3 regions of the Variovorax sp. P4_B10 genome follow, and region 1 is predicted to be linked to each of the others. Evidence: predicted binding sites of a transcription regulator. Region 1 holds the regulator's gene; each other region holds the start of a gene.
The links. Region 1 encodes sigma-54, which starts transcription at its own class of promoters, with help from an activator protein. Its sites were predicted from a motif close to TGGCANGNAANCTGCTTT; they were not measured.
Positions count from the first base shown of each region.

Region 1 (3,247 bases):
GGGGCGGGCTTCGGCGGCGGCGGCGTGGTGTCGGGGCCGGTGGCGGCGTCGAAGCGCTTCTGCAGCTTCTCGCGCGACAGGCCGCTCGCCACCACCGACTGGATCGGCCGCACATGGACGCTGTTCCAGTACTGGTCGAACAGGGTGCCCAGGCGCGGGATCAGCGCGCCGGTCACGAAGGTGTCGAGGTCGATGAAGTTCTGGCCCGAGTTGCGCCTGAAGTACTGGTTGCCGATGTTGCGGCCACCCGCCACCGCCATCGCGCCGTCGGCGATGAAGAGCTTGTTGTGCATGCGCCGGTTGACGCGGCTGAAGTCGAAGAGCGAGGCGGTGAAGCGCCGCAGCAGGCTGCCGCGCCCGGCCGGAAACGGATTGAAGAGGCGCAGCTCGACGTTCGGCGTGGCGGCCAGCCCGAGCAGCAGTTCGTCTTCGCCCGAGGTGTAGAGGTCGTCCATCAGCAGCCGCACGCGCACGCCGCGCTGCGCCGCATCGCGCAGGGTGCGCAGCAGGTAGCGGCCGGTCTCGTCGTTCTCGATCTGGTAGTACTGCACGTCGAGCGTGCGCTGGGCGCGGCGCGCGAGCTGGATGCGGGTGTCGAAGGCGAAGTCGCCGCCCGGCATCAGGCGGAAGCCGCTGAGGTCGGGGTCGGGCTGGGAGGCCAGCGCGATCTTGCCGAGGGCCGTGTCGGCCGAGACGGCGAGGGCCTTGGTGGGCGGGCGTGGCGCTTCGTCGGGCAGGGTGGCGCAGCCTGCGAACAGCAACGATGCCGCCACGACGAAGACCCAGTGCCCACAACACGACAGCAGGCGACGGATCATCGGCGGCTTTCTACAGTGCCTTGCGCAGGTTGGCGGGCGCGATGCGCAGGGCTTCGCGGTACTTGGCCACGGTGCGCCGCGCGCACTCGATGCCCTGCTCCTTCAGCATCTCGGAAATCTGGCTGTCGGACAGCGGTTTCTTGATGCTCTCGGAGCTCACGAACTGCTTGATCAGCGCGCGCACCGCGGTGCTCGACGCATTGCCGCCGGTCTCGGTGCCGAGCGCCGAGCCGAAGAAGTACTTGAGCTCGACCGTGCCGAACGGTGTGGACATGTACTTGGCCGTGGTCACGCGCGAGATGGTCGATTCGTGCAGGCCCAGCTCGTCGGCAATTTCGCGCAGCACCAGCGGCCGCATCGCGAGCTCGCCGTGCACGAAGTAGCTCTTCTGACGCTCGACGATCGCATTGCTCACGCGCAGGATGGTATCGAAGCGCTGCTGGATGTTCTTGATGAACCAGCGCGCCTCCTGCAGCCGCTGCGACAGCGCCTGGCTGCCCTCGCCCTTGTGCGACTTGAGCGCACCGGCGTAGATGTCGTGCACGCGCAGGCGCGGCATCACCTCGGGGTTGAGCATGACGCGGAACTTCACGTTCGTGCCGCGGCCGATCTTGGTGACGATCACGTCGGGAATCACGATGTTGCGCTCGACGTCGACGAAACGGCGGCCCGGCTTGGGCTCGAGGCGCGCAATGATCTGCAGCGCCGAGCGCACCAGCTCTTCGTTGGTGCGCGTCAGGGTGGCCAGGCGCTTGAAGTCGCGCCGCGCGAGCAGCTCCATCGGCTGCTTGCAGATGGCGATGGCGGTCTTGCGGACCAGCGCTGCCTCCTCGGCCTCGTCCTCGCTGGCCAGTGCGCGCAGCTGGATGCCGAGGCATTCGCCCAGGTCGCGCGCGCCGACGCCGACGGGCTCCAGGCTCTGCAGCAGGCCGAGCGCCATCTGGAAGTGGTGCACGAGTTCGTCGAACTGGTCGTTGTCGTCGCCCGCAAGGCCCGAGGCCAGCGCGGGCAGCGAGTCTTCGAGGTAGCCGTCGTCGTTGAGCGATTCGATCAGGAAGCGCAGCGCGGCGCTGTCGTTCTCGTTCAGGCGCAGGCTGAGCGCCTGGCGGTGCAGGAACGATTGCAGCGATTCCTGGCTGCGCGCGAGCTCGGTGGCGTCGGCACGTTCGTCGTCGCCGAGGTTGTTCTGGCGCGCAGGCGCATCGCTGCCCCACTCGCTGTCGTCGGGCGCCATGTCGACGGTGCCGTCGCCTTCCCAGTCGGGCTCGCGCTCGGTGGTGTCGGCAGTGGCGCCATCGGCGTCGCTGGTTGCCGCGGTGTCGGTGGAGGCGGTCGTCGCGCTGCTGGCCGGCGCCGAGGCGAATTCGCTCTCGCCGGCCTCCTCGCGCGGCACGGGTGTGTCGACGGCATCGAGCCCGAATTCCTCGCGCGCCGCTTCTTCCGCGGTGCGTTCGAGGAACGGGTTCTCGTCCAGCATCTGCTCGACCTCCTGGCTCAGTTCGAGCGTGGAGAGCTGGAGCAGCCGGATCGACTGCTGCAGCTGTGGCGTGAGCGCCAGATGCTGCGAGACGCGAAGGGACAGCCCTTGCTTCATGGAGAACGCGACCCTCCCTTACATCCGGAAGTGCTCGCCCAGGTACACCCTGCGTACTTCGGCGTTGTCGACGATCTCCGAGGGTGTGCCTTGTGCCAGCACATGCCCGTCGCTGATGATGAACGCGTGATCGCAGATGCCCAGCGTTTCACGCACGTTGTGGTCGGTGATGAGCACGCCGATGCCGCGCTCCTTCAGGAAACTGATGATCCGCTGGATCTCGATGACCGCGATCGGGTCGATACCGGCGAAAGGCTCGTCCAGCAGGATGAAGCGCGGCTGGGTGGCCAGCGCGCGCGCGATCTCGACGCGGCGGCGTTCGCCGCCCGAGAGCGCGAGCGCGGGCGAGTCGCGCAGGTGGTCGACCCGCAGGTCGGCCAGCAGCTCGGACAGGCGCTCTTCGATGTGCTTCTTGGAAAGCGCCACCACCTTGCCGCTTTCGTCGGGTTCGCGCTGCAGCTCGAGCACGGCCCGCACGTTCTCTTCGACCGTCAGCTTGCGGAAGATCGAGGCTTCCTGCGGCAGGTAGCTCAGGCCCATGCGCGCACGGCGATGGATCGGCATGTGGGCGATGGGCTCGCCGTCGATGGTGATCTCGCCGGCGTCGGCACGCACCAGCCCGACGATCATGTAGAACGAGGTGGTCTTGCCGGCGCCATTGGGGCCGAGCAAACCGACGACTTCGCCCTTCTGCACGTCGAGCGAGACGTCCTTGACGACCGTGCGGCTGCCATAGCTTTTCTGCAGGCCGCGTGCGACCAGGCGGCTGCCCGGGACGTTGTTGGCTTCCTGGATTCCGGCGGTTTCGATCACTTGTGCCCTTCTCCCTCTCCAC
Region 1 covers NZ_JBFUHN010000016.1:33,044-36,290, reverse strand. The annotation lists gene AC1DXX_RS10350 (phospholipase D family protein) at 1-818, opposite strand, end outside; gene rpoN (RNA polymerase factor sigma-54) at 829-2,412, opposite strand; gene lptB (LPS export ABC transporter ATP-binding protein) at 2,431-3,225, opposite strand; gene lptA (lipopolysaccharide transport periplasmic protein LptA) at 3,222-3,247, opposite strand, start outside.

Region 2 (3,247 bases), on a different contig from region 1:
AAGTTGCTCACGCCCTTCTCGGCGAAGAAGGCCTTCACGGGTTCGAGCACCTTGGCGTTTTCCTCGGCGTAGTAGTCGGTCACCACCTCCTTGCTGAGGTGCCGGGCCACATGGCCGGAGACGCCGGTGCACACGTGCACCACCACCAGTTCATGCCCGTCCACGAACATGGCGCGGTTGGCGATCAGGTAGTTGAGGGCCTTTTGCGTGTAGGCGCTTCCGTCGACGGCGATGAGGATTTTCATGAAAACCGTTATACGGCCCCGACCCGTCCGTCGCAACGGGTCTCACCCCAGAGCCGAAGGGCTATTGCTCGTGCATCCTCGCGTGGAACACCGCGGAGCCGGCTTTGCCGAAGCCGGGGTGATGGGGTCAGCCCTTCAAGCCCTTCCAGAGCATGTAGGCCGCGAGCAGGTACAGGATGCTCGCGAACACGCGCTTGAGCTTCTTCACCGGCAGGCTGTGCGCGGCCTTCGCGCCCAGCGGCGCGGTGAACACGCTGCACAAGGCAATCACCACCAGCGCGGGCAGCCAGATGTAGCCGAAGGAGCCGTCCGGCAGGCCCTGCACCGACTGGCCGCTGATGGCATAGCCGAGCACATTGGCCACCGCGATCGGGAAGCCCAGCGCCGCGCTTGTTGCCACCGCGTTGTGGATCGACACGTTGCACCAGGTCATGAAGGGCACGCTGATGAAGCCGCCGCCCGCGCCCACCAGGCCCGAGATGAAGCCGATCGCGCCGCCGCCCGCGAGCTGGCCGCCGGTGCCCGGCATCTGCCGCGTGGGCTTGGGTTTCTTGTCGAGGAACATCTGCGTGGCCGAGAAGCCCACGAACAGCGCGAAGAAGATGGCGAGCGCCGTGCCCTTGAGCAATGCGAAGACGCCCAGGCTGCCCGCCAGGCTGCCGATGACGATGCCGGGCGCAAGGCGCCGCACGATGTCCCAGCGCACCGCGCCGCGCTTGTGGTGCGCGCGCACGCTCGACACCGAGGTGAAGATGATCGTGGCCATCGAGGTGGCGATGGCCATCTTCACCGCCAGGTCCGACGACACGCCGCGGTGGCCCATGATGATCGTGATGAACGGCACCATCAGCATGCCGCCGCCGATGCCGAGCAGGCCTGCGAGGAAGCCGGTGCCCAGGCCGAGCGTGGCCAGTTCGAGGATCAGGAGGGGGTCGAGGAGATCGGTCACGCTGCGGGGTCTTCGGACAAAGCAACGGCCCCGAGCAGGGTGTGCTGGGGGCCGTGCCGATGGAAAAGGTGTCTGCAAGTGGGCGCCGAACCCGCATCCTGAACCAGGGTTCAGGTGGGCGAGGGCAGCAAGACTTCGGGTTCATCTGACGCGAGATGATCACGCCCGTCAAGCAATGTACCAAGCCCGGCTCCGGAGAGCATTGGAACAAGGAAATATTAAGCCCGACGCGCACCGCAGACAGTTCGGATTTTACGCTCCGTCCGGGTCCGCGGGGCTCATTCAGAGCAAATGATCATCGCCGGCCAGTGCCTGATCGAGCTTTTGAATCAGTTGGGCGGCCTTCGGATCGGCTTCGCCAGGCTCCGCAGCCGTGGTGGTTGCGGGTGCTGCGGCAGGGGCCGCTGCTGCAGCCGCCTGCTGCGCTGCGAGGTCGAACGCCAGGTTCAGCGAAGCCAGCACCGCGATGCGATCGCGCGCCTTGACCTTGCCCGCATCGCGGATCTTGCACATGGCGGCATCCACGCGTTCGACGGCATCGCGCAACTGCGGCTCACCGCCATCGGGGCAGCCGAGCAGATAGCTCTGGCCCATGATCTGTACTTCTATCTGCTTCATGCGGTGGAATCTTCGGGAGGTGGTTCAGCCGGCAGCCGCTCGAGCAAGGCGTCGAGGCGCGTGCGTGCCGCGGCGAGCCGCGACTTCAGCCCGTCGCGTTCGCGCGTGAGCGCATCGACCTGTTCCTGTAGCAGCGCATTGGTGCGCTGTACCTCTTCGTGACGCACGAGCAAGCGTTCCACACGCTCGGCGATCTGATCGATGGGGCTGGAGGCGGGCATGGTTGGCGATTGTAGTTTCCCGGGAATCCGGGCAAAAAGGTCCCGCCGACGGTGCGCGCGGTGCTTTGTCTGGCATGGATTCTGCTGCCTTCGCAGCGGCCTTTCAAACATTTACAGCCAGCCCATGACCACGAAGAACAACACTTTATTCAGTCGGCGTGATCTGCTCACGCTCATCGGCAAGACGGCAGGAGGCGGTGCGATGTACCAGGCGATGACTTCGCTGGGCTTCGCAGCCGAGTCCAACTACAACGGCCCTCCGAAACTCGATGGCGCAAAGAAGGGCGCCTCGGTGCTGATTCTTGGTGCGGGCCTGGCCGGCATGGCCGCCGCGCTCGAGCTGCGCAACGCGGGCTACTCGGTCAAGGTCCTCGAGTTCAGCCATCGTGCGGGCGGCCGCTGCTGGACGCTGCGCGGTGGCGACACCTTCACCGAGCTCGGCGGCGCCGTGCAGCAATGCGGCTTTGCCAAGGGCGAGTACTTCAATCCGGGCCCGTGGCGCATACCTTTTCATCACCACGCGGTGCTCGGCTACTGCAAGCGCCTGGGCGTTGCGCTCGAGCCTTTCATCCAGGTCAACTACAACGCGCTCGTGCATTCGAGCAAGGCCTATGGCGGCAAGCCGCAGCGCTATCGCCACGTGCAGGCCGACTACCAGGGCTATGTGGCCGAGCTGCTCGGCAAGGCCGCGACGCAGGGCAACCTCGATGCCGCGCTGACCAAGGAAGACAAGGAGAAGCTGCTCGAAGGCCTGCGCCGCTGGGGCGCGCTCGATACGCAGTTCCGTTATCGCGAGGGCACGGTCAGCAGCGATCGCCGCGGCTACGAGGTGGACGCAGGCGGCGGCCTGATGCCGCTGGCCAGGCCATCGAAGCCGCTCGACATGAGCGAGCTGCTGCAATCGAACCTTTGGCGCTACATCGCGAGCGGGCAGGACTACGAATTCCAGAGTGCGATCTTCCAGCCCGTGGGCGGCATGGACATGATCGCCAAGGCTTTCGCGAAAGAAGTCGGCAGCCTGATCCGCTACGGCGCCAAGGTCACGAAGATCGAGCAGAACGACCGCGGCGTCACCGTCACCTACACCGACGAGGCCAAGGGCGGCGCGGTCACGCAGGCCAAGGCCGACTGGTGCCTGTGCACGATCCCGCTGTCGGTGCTGAGCCAGATCGACATCCAGGTCGGCTCGGCGATGCAGGAGGCCATCAATGCGG
Region 2 covers NZ_JBFUHN010000048.1:9,019-12,265, reverse strand. The annotation lists gene AC1DXX_RS21335 (universal stress protein) at 1-245, opposite strand, end outside; gene AC1DXX_RS21330 (sulfite exporter TauE/SafE family protein) at 373-1,194, opposite strand; gene AC1DXX_RS21325 (cell division protein ZapA) at 1,477-1,812, opposite strand; gene AC1DXX_RS21320 (hypothetical protein) at 1,809-2,033, opposite strand; gene AC1DXX_RS21315 (flavin monoamine oxidase family protein) at 2,158-3,247, shown strand, end outside.
Region 2: a site for sigma-54 is predicted at 2,104-2,121, ahead of AC1DXX_RS21315 (flavin monoamine oxidase family protein). Genes of this name have one in related genera too.

Region 3 (3,247 bases), on a different contig from region 1:
CCCGGCTGGCACCGGTGAAGGCGCCGGGACGGTAGCCGAAGAGCTCGGCCTCGATCAGCTGTTCCGGCAGCGCAGCGCAGTTGACGGCGACAAACGGGCCCTCGCGGCGTGTTCCGCTGGCGTGCAGGGCCCGGGCGAACATCTCCTTGCCGACGCCGGACGCACCGAGCAACAGGCACGCGATCGGCTTGTCCAGCACGCGCCTCGCGCGCTCGACCGCGGCCCGCATGACCGGGTCGCCGGTGTCCAGTTCGGTCAGCGCATCGGCCTGGGTTCTCGCCGAATGGAGAGCGATGCGATCGTCTCGGGGTGCCGGCAGGACGTGACGCCCGGCCTCTACCCGCAACCAGAGAGCACTGCCGTCATGCCTGCGCACCACGCGTGGCGCGCCGGCCGGCTGGCGGCACCAGGCCATCAGCGTCGGCACTTCCAGCTGCAGCACCTGTTCCACGGTGGTGGCGCCGACGTCGCAGCGGGAGAGGCCCAGCAGCGCGAGTGCCGCCGCATTGGCCCCCACCACCCATCCGTCGTCCGACAGGGCCAGCAGGCCCTCCGTCACGCTGCCGATGCCCTCGGGCTGGAGATGCAGGCGCAGGCGCAGGTTCGCGGTATGGCGCGTGTCGAACAGCTTCTGCTCGACGGTACGCACGGCGAGCCGGACGAGTGCCAGCGCATGACGGTGGTAGCCGCGGTGGTCGCCCGAAATGTCGAGCACGCCCAGCACGCGCCCGTCCGGCCCGGTGATCGGCGCGGCCGTGCAGGTGAGAAAGCCGTTGCGGTCGAGGTAGTGCTCGCCTGCATGCACCACCACCGGCGCCGCGTCGGCCAGCGCGGTGCCGATGGCATTGGTGCCGCGCCACTGCTCGTTCCAGTTGGCGCCGGGGCGCAGGGCCACGCGTTGGGCGCGGTTCGCGAAATGCGCATCGCCCAGGGCCTCGAGCAGCATGCCCTGTGCGTCGGCGAGGATGACCATGCTGTCGGTGTCGCGCATTTGTTCGAACAGGAACTCCATGACCGGCCGCGCATGGGACGCGAGTTCGCGCTGCTGGTCCAGCGCCCGTGCGAGTTGCGCCGCGGATGCGTGGGGAACGCCGGGCGCGCGCCCCGATGGCGCCAGGCCGAAGCCGCGGCTGCGCTCCCAGCTTCGGCGCAACGCGGCATCGAGGAGTCCGTCGGCGACCTCGCCGGTGGTCGCCAGCTGGCGGCGCGCTTCGCGCAGGCGCGAGCCCGGCGTGCGGGCGACGATGAGGGGGTTCGCGTGCATCTCTTGTCTCCAGGCGGGCCTCTGCGGGCCCCGGGGTGTAACGGACGTCGAGCTGTTTGAGCATGAATGCGGGGCTGCACTGTCCCGTTTCGTGACAGTTGCTCATCGCAGCACACCGCTTGCGCAGTCTGGCGCAGGAAGCTGACCCGATTCTTGCGCCAGATCAGGGGATTCGCGTTCAAGGCCCGCTGGCACGGCGCATGCAATGCCGCACCCCCGGGTCCGCGCGGCATCCGGTTTGCGCGGTCGCCTTCCACCCCCCACCAGACGGAGACAAGACCATGCAATACGCCAGCCCCCATACCCCCGGCGCGAAGATCGACTTCAAGCCCGCCTACGACAACTTCATCAACGGCAAGTTCGTGCCGCCGCTGAAGGGACAGTACTTCGACGTCATCACGCCGATCACCGGCAAGCCCTACACCCGCGCAGCCCGCTCCGGCGCGGAAGACATCGAACTCGCACTCGACGCGGCCCATGCGGCTGCCGGCCAGTGGGGCCGAACCTCTCCGGCCGAGCGCGCCAACGTGCTGCTGAAGATCGCGGACCGCCTCGAGCAGAACCTCGAGCTGCTCGCCTACGCGGAGACGGTGGACAACGGCAAGCCGATCCGCGAGACGCTCAACGCCGACATTCCGCTGACCGTCGACCATTTCCGCTATTTCGCCGGCTGCCTGCGCGCGCAGGAAGGCGCATTGAGCGAGATCGACGAGAACACCATCGCCTACCATTTTCACGAGCCGCTGGGCGTGGTGGGGCTGATCATTCCCTGGAACTTCCCGATCCTGATGGCCGCCTGGAAACTCGCGCCCGCCATCGCCGCAGGCAACTGCGTGGTGCTCAAGCCCGCCGAATCGACGCCCGTCAGCATCATGGTGATGGCCGAGCTGCTGGCCGACCTGCTGCCGCCCGGCGTGCTCAATATCGTCAACGGCTACGGCCGCGAGGCCGGCATGGCGCTGGCCGGCAGCAAGCGGATCGCCAAGATCGCATTCACGGGCTCCACGGCCACGGGCCGGGTCATTGCGCAGGCCGCGGCCGGCAACCTGATCCCGGCCACCCTCGAGCTCGGCGGCAAGAGCCCCAACATCTTCTTCGAAGACATCGCGGACGCGGACGACGACTTCTTCGACAAGGCCATCGAAGGCCTGGTGCTGTTTGCCTTCAACCAGGGCGAGGTCTGCACCTGCCCCTCGCGTGCGCTGATCCAGGAGTCGATCTACGACAGGTTCATGGCCCGCGCACTGGAGCGGATCAAGGCCATCAAGCAGGGCAACCCGCTGGACACCGAGACCATGATGGGAGCCCAGGCCTCGGCCGTCCAGATGGACAAGATCATGACCTACCTCGACCTCGGCAAGGAAGAGGGCGCGCAGTGCCTGGCCGGCGGCGGCCGCGCGCAGCTCGGCGGCGAGCTGGCCGGCGGGTACTACATCCAGCCCACGCTGTTCAAGGGGCACAACAAGATGCGGATCTTCCAGGAGGAGATCTTCGGTCCCGTGCTCGCGATCGCGACCTTCAAGACCGAGGCCGAAGCGCTGGCGATTGCCAACGACACCCCCTACGGCCTGGGCGCCGGCGTGTGGACGCGCGACGGCAGCACCGCCTACCGCATGGGCCGTGCCATCCAGGCCGGCCGGGTGTGGACCAACTGCTATCACGCCTACCCGGCACACGCCACCTTCGGCGGCTACAAGGAGTCGGGCATCGGCCGGGAAACGCACAAGATGATGCTCGACCACTACCAGCAGACCAAGAACCTGCTCGTGAGCTATTCGCCGAAGAAGCTCGGGTTCTTCTGAAGGCTGGCGGCGAGATTGGCGAAGGGCTTGACGTGCGTCAACCTGGAGGGACGTGGCCGGGCCGATGATGGCCCGCCACTTCAAAGGATTCGCCATGAACACCGCTCGCACACTGGGCTCCATTGCGCTGGCCGTCCTGGCGGGCTGCACCGTGTTGCCCTCCACTGACGGCAAAGAGGCC
Region 3 covers NZ_JBFUHN010000020.1:23,132-26,378, forward strand. The annotation lists gene AC1DXX_RS11920 (sigma-54-dependent Fis family transcriptional regulator) at 1-1,264, opposite strand, end outside; gene exaC (acetaldehyde dehydrogenase ExaC) at 1,546-3,066, shown strand; gene AC1DXX_RS11930 (hypothetical protein) at 3,161-3,247, shown strand, end outside.
Region 3: a site for sigma-54 is predicted at 1,454-1,471, ahead of exaC (acetaldehyde dehydrogenase ExaC). Genes of this name have one in related genera too.